Regions from separate parts of the Shewanella aegiceratis genome, predicted to be linked through region 1. Evidence: riboswitches for the same ligand, from Rfam matches in the RefSeq annotation. Region 1 holds a riboswitch; the other holds the start of a gene.
What was found. A riboswitch is a leader RNA that binds a small molecule or an ion and turns the genes downstream of it on or off. The one in region 1 is predicted to bind lysine.
Positions count from the first base shown of each region.

Region 1 (4,621 bases):
CAAGACGGCGTCTTCTTCACCCTGGAGCGTCTCTATGGTGTGACCCTCAAGCCACGCCCGGACCTGCCTGTCTACCATGAAGATGTGAAGGCCTACGAGATGTTTGACGCCGACGGCAGCTCGATGGCGATCTTCTACGCCGACTACTTTGCCCGCGAAGGCAAGCGCGGCGGCGCCTGGATGAGCTCCTTCGTGACCCAGTCTAAGCTGCTCAACCAGAAGCCTGTGGTGGTCAACGTGATGAACATCAAGAAGGCCCCAGAGGGTGAGCCGACCTTCGTCAGCTACGATGAAGTCACCACCATGTTCCACGAGATGGGCCATGGCACCCACGGCATGTTCTCTAAGGTGACCTACCCTAGCCTGTCGGGCACCGCCGTGTCCCGCGACTTTGTCGAGTTCCCCTCGACCTTCGAGGAAGATTGGGCAGCCCACCCCGAGGTGCTGGCCAACTACGCCAAGCACTATGAGACAGGCGAGGTGATCCCCGATGAGCTGCTGCAGAAACTGCTGAAATCACGCAGCTTCAACCAGGGCTTCGACACCTTAGAATATATGGCGGCGGCCCTGGTGGATCTCGAGTGGCACTCACTGAGCGCCGATGCTCCACTGCAAGATGTGGCCGAATTCGAAGCCAAGGCGCTTAAGAAACACGGCATCAATATCGCCGCCGTGCCGCCACGCTACAAGTCGACCTACTTTGCCCACGCCTTCCCGGGTGGCTATTCGGCCAGCTACTACGCCTACATGTGGAGTGAGATCCTGGCGGCAGACGCCTTTGCCTATGTGCAGACCCAGGGTGGCCTCAACCGCGAAATAGGCATGAAGTATCGCAAGACCATCCGCGAGGTGGGTAACAGCGTGCCGCCAATGGAAGCCTACAAGGCCTTCCGTGGTCAGGCACCAACCACTGAGGCCCTGCTTCAGCGCCGTGGCCTCAACTAAATCCTGCCTCAACTCACTCCCCAGTAATGGGGAGTCACCCATAAAAAATGCCGCTCGATGAGCGGCATTTTTATATCAATTGAACCTTGATTTGGCGTAGCTGAATTAAGCCGGGCGATTGGCCTTATGGCGCAGCACCAGAACGCTCACTACAAACAGCGCACTACAGGCGGCCAGACCGGCGCCCACAGATTCGGTGAAGCCCAGCACGGTATAACCCACCAAACTGATCCCCGCCACGATAAGGGCATAGGGCAGCTGAGTCAGCACATGGTCTATGTGGTGACAGTTGGCGCCGGTAGAAGACAATATGGTGGTGTCTGAGATAGGCGAGCAGTGATCGCCAAACACGGCGCCCGCCAGCACTGAGGCCAGCATAGGCAACATCATGTTGGTATGGGTGCCCATGGCCATGTCGGCGGCGATAGGCAGCATGATGCCGAAGGTGCCCCAACTGGTACCTGTGGAGAAGGCAGTCAGGCCCGCCAGCACGAACAGTACGGCCGGCAGCAGCGCGAAGGGAATATTACCGGTCGCCAGGCTGGCCATATATTTACCCGTCTCCATCTGGCCTATCACACCGGCGATGGTCCAGGCGAACAGCAGAATATAGATGGCGGGCAGCATAGAGCGGGCACCGGCAATCACGCCTTTAAGGATAAGCGACTTATCCAGCCCCTGACTGACCACCAATACCAAGGTCGCGGCCAGGCCAACCACGGCGCCGAAGAAGAGCGATGAGGCAACGTCTGTCTTCTCGAAGGCACCAATGACGCTAAAGGGCAGATTCTCCACCGCCAGGGCATCGGCACCGCTACCTATCATGAAGTAGATGGTGGCAAACACCAGCACAGTGATCGGCAGGAACAGGCCTAATATCTTGCCAGAATCGGCCTCAGGCAGGTCGCTGTTAGCCCCGGGCGGCAGGCCCTTGGCCTCGTCATACAGGTTACCCTTCTGGGCGTTGAGCTCATGTTGACGCATGGGTCCCACATCCAGCCCCATAAAGGCGACGCAAAGCAGCAACACCAGGGCGAAGATGGCGTAGAAATTCATCGGGATCATCTGAATAAACACGCTCAGATGACCGCTGTCGGTGAAGCCGTGGGCGGTGAGTATGCCGCCGATCAGCGCGATAATGTATGCGCCCCAGCTAGAGACGGGTGAGATCACACAGATAGGCGCGGCGGTTGAGTCCAGCAGATAAGCCAGTTTGCTACGCGAGATATAGTATCTGTCGGTGAGCGGTCTGGCGACACTGCCCACCACCAGGCTATTGAAGTAATCATCGATAAAGACCACGCAGCCCAGGAACATGGTGAGCAGCTTGGCATCACGCTTGTTGCGAATATGCTGGCGCGCCCAATCGGCAAAGGCCTTGGCGGCGCCGCTGACGGTGATCAGGGCGGTGATCATCCCAAGCAGAATCAAGAAGCCCAGCAGATAAACGTTCCAGCTGTTTAGGGCACCATCATCCCAAAACAGGCCCACCACCTGCTGTCCCAGGTATTGACCCATATCCAGCGGTGAAAAGTCGGCAATTAACAGTGCCCCCAGGAGGATCCCCACACCGAGTGAGAGCAGAACGCGGCGGGTAAAGATCGCCAGCAGAATCGCTACCACGGGCGGCAGCAAAGAAAGTGCCGAATCGGCATAACTCAAAGTTGTCATTGTAAAATTTTGTCTTCGTTAAAATACGAATGGAGGGCAACTGAACTGGTGGGATATAGCATGAGATATTACACCTGTCCTATCAGTAGCGCTCCATAGTGATACCCATTCTCGGTATACCTTCCACTTATCAATCCAGATAAGAAGCACTATGGCAGTGCTGCCTCTATTCGATGACAGCCCCAGCGGCAAGCCTTGATCAACTCCACCACTTCGGCACCAAATCCTTTCATATTCGCTTAACGGCATCACCCTAACGAATACTACTGATATTTAATGCACCTCTACGTCTCAGGACGCCTGCCAATGTCACTATCGGCAAACGTGAGGCACATAAAAACACAAGCGGCTTTAAGGACGCTACCTCAAAGCCGCTCCATGTGATCTATATCACACTAAATTTTAGGTGAACACCAAAGTGCTCACCAGGCATTTACATTTTATTAAAGAAGTTCGAGTAGCTTAGGGACTGCCTCGAACAGATCCGCTTCCAGACCATAGTCGGCTACCTGGAAGATAGGCGCTTCTGGATCTTTGTTGATCGCCACGATCACCTTAGAATCTTTCATCCCCGCAAGGTGCTGGATGGCACCCGAGATACCCACGGCGATATAGAGATCCGGCGCGACAATCTTACCCGTCTGACCAACCTGTAGATCGTTTGGCACGTAACCGGCATCGACCGCGGCGCGCGATGCACCCAGTGCCCCGCCCAGCTTATCGGCCAACTGCTCGAGAATCGCGAAGTTCTCTGCGCTGCCCATGGCGCGGCCACCTGAAACCACCACAGAGGCGGCGCCAAGATCGGGACGCTCTGACACTGACAGAGTCTGAGTTACAAACTCAACATCGCCGCTGTATTCGTTGTCCAGGGTCTGCACCGAGGCGCTACCGTCCTGGGCTACCGCATCGAAGGCGCTGGCACGAACCGTCATCACCTTGATGTTGTCCAGGCTCTGAACCGTCGCCATGGCGCTACCGGCATAGATAGGACGCACGAAGGTGTCTTCGCTCACCACTTCGACCACTTCAGAAAGCTGCGCCACATCCAGAAGCGCCGCCACACGAGGCAGCACATCTTTACCTACGCTTGAAGCCGCAGCCAGAATGTGTTGATACTCGCTGGCCACTGAGACGATCAGCTGTGACAGGTTTTCGGCGATGGCATTGGCATAAACGCCGCTATCGGCAACCAGTACCTGACGTACACCGGCAAGCTGCTTGGCACTATCGGCCGCGGCGCCACAGTTATGACCGGCTACCAGCACATCGACTTCACTGCCGATCGCCTGGGCACAAGCCACAACCTTGGCGGTATCGAGTTTTAAAGTCGCATTATCATGTTCTGCTATTACTAGAATCGCCATTTAGATCACCTTCGCTTCATTCTTTAGCTTTTCCACCAGCTCCTCGACAGAAGCCACCATAATACCCGCTTGACGCTCGGCAGGCGGTGTCACCTTGAGCACCTTCTGATGCTGTTTCAGGGTCACGCCCAGGCTGTCTACCGTCACGGTATCGAGCGGCTTACGTTTCGCCTTCATGATGTTAGGTAATTTGGCATAGCGAGGCTCGTTCAGACGCAAGTCTGTGGTGACAATCGCAGGCAGTGGCATCTTAAGGGTCTGCAGGCCGCCGTCGATTTCACGGGTCACCACAAGTTGTTCGCCCTCAACCTTCACCTCAGAGGCAAAGGTAGCCTGAGGCAGTCCAGCCAACGCCGCCAGCATCTGGCCAGTCTGGTTGTTGTCACCATCGATTGATTGCTTACCCAGCATAATCAGCTGAGCCTGTTCATTGGCTTGAATCGCATTAAGGATCTTTGCAATAGAAAGCGGCGCAAGCTCTTCGTCGGTTTCAACATGAATACCGCGGTCGGCGCCCAGCGCCATCGCCGTGCGTAGCTGCTCTTGCGACGCCTTAGGCCCTATGGTTGCTACCACAATCTCGGTCGCAATACCTGCTTCTTTCAAACGTACCGCTTCTTCTACAGCAATCTCACAAA
Region 1 covers NZ_CP080416.1:3,000,313-3,004,933, forward strand. Annotated here, with positions in the region: gene K0H80_RS13185 (M3 family metallopeptidase) at 1-945, shown strand, start outside; gene K0H80_RS13190 (Na+/H+ antiporter NhaC family protein) at 1,051-2,616, opposite strand; lysine riboswitch at 2,695-2,911, opposite strand; gene K0H80_RS13195 (electron transfer flavoprotein subunit alpha/FixB family protein) at 3,060-3,983, opposite strand; gene K0H80_RS13200 (electron transfer flavoprotein subunit beta/FixA family protein) at 3,984-4,621, opposite strand, start outside.

Region 2 (4,621 bases), 2.1 Mb from region 1:
CAGTGAACGGCTGTTGATCTCTAGGCTCCAACCGTTGAAGCGGTAGAATTCTACGGCACTCTTTTCTTCGGTTTCGCCGCCGGTGCTGTTGACGCGAGTCAGCAGGTTACGTGCACGGATAGTCAGTTCGCGTGGGTTAAATGGCTTGGTGATATAGTCATCGGCACCAATTTCCAGACCCAAGATCTTGTCAACTTCGTTGTCACGGCCGGTAAGGAAGATAAGGCCGATGTTATTGATTTCACGAAGTTCACGCGCAAGCAGCAGACCATTCTTACCTGGTAGGTTGATATCCATTACCACAAGATTGATCTTGTTTTCCTGCATGGCTTTATGCATCTCTGCGCCGTCATTGGCTTCAGTTACCACATATCCTTCAGCCTCGAAAATACTTCTTAGCGTGTTCCGGGTAACGGCTTCATCTTCAACGATCAGAATGTGCGGGTTTTGCATATTTATTTACCTAATATTTGTTTAAAACTGTTCTAACCATGAGCGCTAGTTGGTGCTGCTGCGCCCTATCTGTCTTCGCGACAATTACCGAACTCACGTAGTGCTTTTATCAAACCCAATTGGTACAGCAACACACTTCATGATTAGTAAAGTATACGTATCTCTTTCAAAAGACACGCGAACTGTTACTCACTTCGATTAACAATAGTTGGGAATAGTTCCGTTAACTATGTAATATTTTCAAGTTTAAATGCTAAATCAGCCTAAGCTCACATTTTATACAGGAAATTGACTAACTTTTGATGACCTTGTCGTCGACAAGATGTAACAAAAAGTATTTCATCGTGAGATGAGTGGAAGTGAATCAACGAACTTATTGTACTCGTTTTAGTCATTTGTTAACAAATGAAATGTTAACAAAATTCCTTTGAGATTTGATGTAAATCACATTTATGTGTGTAAGTGTATGATTTTGATGGTATTAATAAAATTTAATAAAGTGACCTGTCTCACACCTCTAGGAAGGCGGAGGAATTTTGCTATAATCGACGGAATCTAATTTAGGAATATTTTAGTGATGAGCACAGCAAGCGAACATCTTTGGCAATGCTATCAGCAAACGCAGTTTTTACTTACGCAACCTTTTTCCCCTTCGTTATCATTTGCAATCATTACCGCTCATAATCCTAAAGGCCAACACCTTTCTCCCTCGCAAAACCGTCTCCTCGACAAACAGCTTCAACGTCATATTCAACGTCTTCAATATCCTTATCGTGCCCTGATCGGCGCCTCCAGTGACAGAGGCCATATGGAGAAGAGCTGGGCCGTGTCTATCGATAAGGCCGCAGCCGTGGATCTTGGCAAGGTGTTTAATCAAAACGCCATCTATTTTGTCGATGAGGACGAGCTGCAACTGGTGCCTTGTCTGGTGGAGTATGACGAGCTCACCCTGGGCAAGTTTTCCGCCCGGGTCTGTCTGGTTAGCGAGCTGCCCGACATCAGCCGATAGCAGGCGGGGGAACTTGAGAGGCTTTCATCAAGACAAGCTAAAATATCGTTGACTTTTTATTCGGTTATTTGATAGTTTTCTTGCATCCTGACCTTAAGGTTAGTGATACAGAAGAGGAGCGTTAACTAGGTAGTAAGCCCGAGGAGTCCAAACTCCGTTGACGGTTTATGAGGGAGATTAACGCCGAGGTAAAGAGATGTTTGGTTTCATCTATTTATCGGTCGACTGGGCTGAATCCCACCGATTGTCACCTGTTTTTTGGTGGAGAGCTTCTGGTGGCAATCGCTGTTTCCCGTCTTGGGGTGCGTCATCTTTGCACCAGGCTCTTCGAACGAAGTAAGTTCGGAGCGTATTCAATGTTATCTATTTCTTTTGTGTCATCGTCAGCTACTTGGGTTGAGGTGCGCTAATGTCTATTGTTGTTGCTAAGTTTGGTGGTACCTCGGTTGCCGATTATGAGGCGATGAACCGCTGCGCCGATATCGTATTGGCCAATCCTGAAACCCGCGTGGTGGTCGTCAGCGCCTCGAGCGGCGTGACCAATCTGCTGGTGGAGCTAACTCAGGAGCATGTGGACTTTGAGCGTCGTAAGCAGCTGCTCAAGGCGATCGCCTCGATTCAATATAAGATCCTCGACGAGTTGGGTCAGCCCCATGATGTGGCCGCCCGCCTCGATGCCATCTTAAGTAAGATTGCCAGCCTGAGCGAGTCGCTCTCCCAAAACCGCAATAAGGCGACCACAGACGAACTGCTTGCCCAGGGTGAGCAGTGTTCATCTGTCTTGTTTGCTGCCGTGCTGAGAGAGAAGGGCGAGCGGGCGAGTGCCTTCGATGTGCGTCAGGTGATGCGCACCGACAGCCATTTTGGCCGCGCGGAGCCGCAGATCGAGGCGGTGAAGCAGCTTTGCACTGAGCATCTGCTACCACTGCTTAGTGAGCAGCGCATCGTGACCCAAGGTTTTATCGGCGCCGATGAACAGGGAGCCACCACCACGTTAGGCCGTGGGGGCAGCGACTACTCTGCGGCCCTACTTGCCGAAGCGCTGGATGCGTCTGCGGTTGAGATCTGGACGGATGTGCCGGGGATCTTCACCACAGATCCACGCCTCGCGCCGAATGCGCGTCCTATCCCTGAGATAAGTTTCAACGAGGCGGCCGAGATGGCCACCTTCGGTGCCAAGGTGCTGCACCCGGCAACCATTTTGCCTGCGGTCAGACACAAGATTCAGGTGTTTGTCGGCTCTAGCAAGGCTCCTGAACTTGGCGGCACTTGGATACGTCATCAGGTGAACGACGAGCCTATCTATCGCGCCGTGGCGGTGCGACGCGACCAGACGCTACTCAATTTGCATAGCCTGCAGATGCTTCACGCTCAAGGCTTCCTGGCCGAGACCTTCGCCACCTTGGCGCGCCACAAGATCAGTGTGGACTTAATCACCACCTCAGAGGTAAACGTCTCTTTGACGTTAGATAAGACGGGTTCAGATTCTGCCGGAAACAGCCTGCTGAGCGAGGCCTTACTGCAGGAGCTGTCGCAGCATTGCCGCGTGCGGGTCGAAGATGGCCTGGCGCTGGTGGCGATAGTGGGCAATAAGATTGCCACCACGTCGGGTGTATGTCGCCGCGTGTTCGAGGTGTTAGAGCCCCACAATGTGCGCATGATCTGTCAGGGCGCCAGCCCACATAACTTATGTGTCCTGGTGGCCGAGTCTGAGGCGGCTCAGGTCGTCAGCGCCCTGCATCAAAACTTGTTTGAAGGGTCACTATGAAGCCGGGTCGTTCTACGCTAAAGATTGGCGAGCTCGCCACGGGTCAAGATCTCGAGCTGAATCTGTTTGAGTTTGCCCCTGAGGTGCTGACCGGGCCTAGCGTCTATATTCAGGCTAACGTCCACGGCGCCGAGGTGCAGGGCAATGCGGTGATCTATCAGCTGATGCAGGCCCTAGAAGGCTGTGAGCTGCGCGGCAAGATCACCTTGGTGCCCCTGGCCAATCCTCTGGGAATTAATCAGAAGAGTGGCGAGTTTACCCTGGGCCGGTTCGACCCCATAACAGGGGTAAACTGGAACCGCGAATATCTCGACCATAAGCTGGATATTGCTAGCTGGTATCAGGGCCATAAACACCTGAACGATGCCGAGCTGATCGCCCATTTCAGGGCCTTGCTGGTCGAGCGTTGCTATAGCCGTCTGCATGAGCCATGGGGGATCACTACGGGCCATCGTCTGGCGGTGAGCCTGCAGCAGATGGGCCATGAGGCGGATATCGTGCTGGATCTGCATACCGGCCCTAAGTCGTGCAAGCACCTTTATTGCCCCGAGTATGACCAAGATGCTGCCAAGTATTTCTCTATTCCCTATACCCTGCTGATCCCCAATGAGTTTGGCGGGGCCATGGATGAGTCTATCTTCTGCCCTTGGTGGCAGCTGAGCGAATACATGGCCACTCAGGGGCGCGAGATTGAGGTGCCCGTATCGGCCTTTACCCTGGAGCTTGGTAGTCAGGAGAATGTCGACCTGGCAGATGCCCTGGTGGATGTCGAAGGGATCATGGCCTATCTGAGCAAGCGCGGCGTGATAAGTGAACGGGTTGAGCCAGCAGAGATGCCACGCTACGCCTGTTACCTGAAAGACTATAAGAAGTATCATGCGCCGCAAGGCGGCTTGGTGGAGTACAAGGCTAAGGTGGGGCAGCCGCTCATGGCCGGTGAACCGCTCGCTAACATCTTGCGTGTCGACAGATATGGTGAGGAGGACGCGATAGTGCCTCTGAGTTTGCCGGTGGACTGCGTGCCCGTACTACATTTTGCCTCGGCGTCAGTATATCAAGGTACAGAGCTCTATAAGGTGATGACTAAGGTATTTGCGCTTTAGGTTTGGCTTTTAGCCTGGTGGATTTGTACTTCATCGTTCAGTGCTTGGTTTAGTCGCCTTTCGCGTTATCAATAAAAAAGGGAGCCAAGTGGCTCCCTTTTTCTGTTCAAGCTATCTGCTTACTTGCGACGACGTAGCGCGGCAAATGGTAGCATCAGCAGAGCGAACCAACCCAGTGAACCACCACCTGAAGATTTCTCTTCCTTGGCGTTAACTGTGATAGTCGCCGTACCCGCTTCACTCTCTAGCTCACCATCGCTGGCAACGACAGAGAAGGTCAGGGTGTTG
Region 2 covers NZ_CP080416.1:882,446-887,066, forward strand. Annotated here, with positions in the region: gene arcA (two-component system response regulator ArcA) at 1-453, opposite strand, end outside; gene K0H80_RS03955 (DUF3293 domain-containing protein) at 1,031-1,462, shown strand; lysine riboswitch at 1,566-1,742, shown strand; gene lysC (lysine-sensitive aspartokinase 3) at 1,872-3,230, shown strand; gene K0H80_RS03965 (succinylglutamate desuccinylase/aspartoacylase family protein) at 3,227-4,333, shown strand; gene K0H80_RS03970 (S8 family serine peptidase) at 4,453-4,621, opposite strand, start outside.
Region 2: linked by a shared signal. The riboswitch ahead of lysC (lysine-sensitive aspartokinase 3) and the one ahead of K0H80_RS13190 (Na+/H+ antiporter NhaC family protein) in region 1 are both predicted to bind lysine.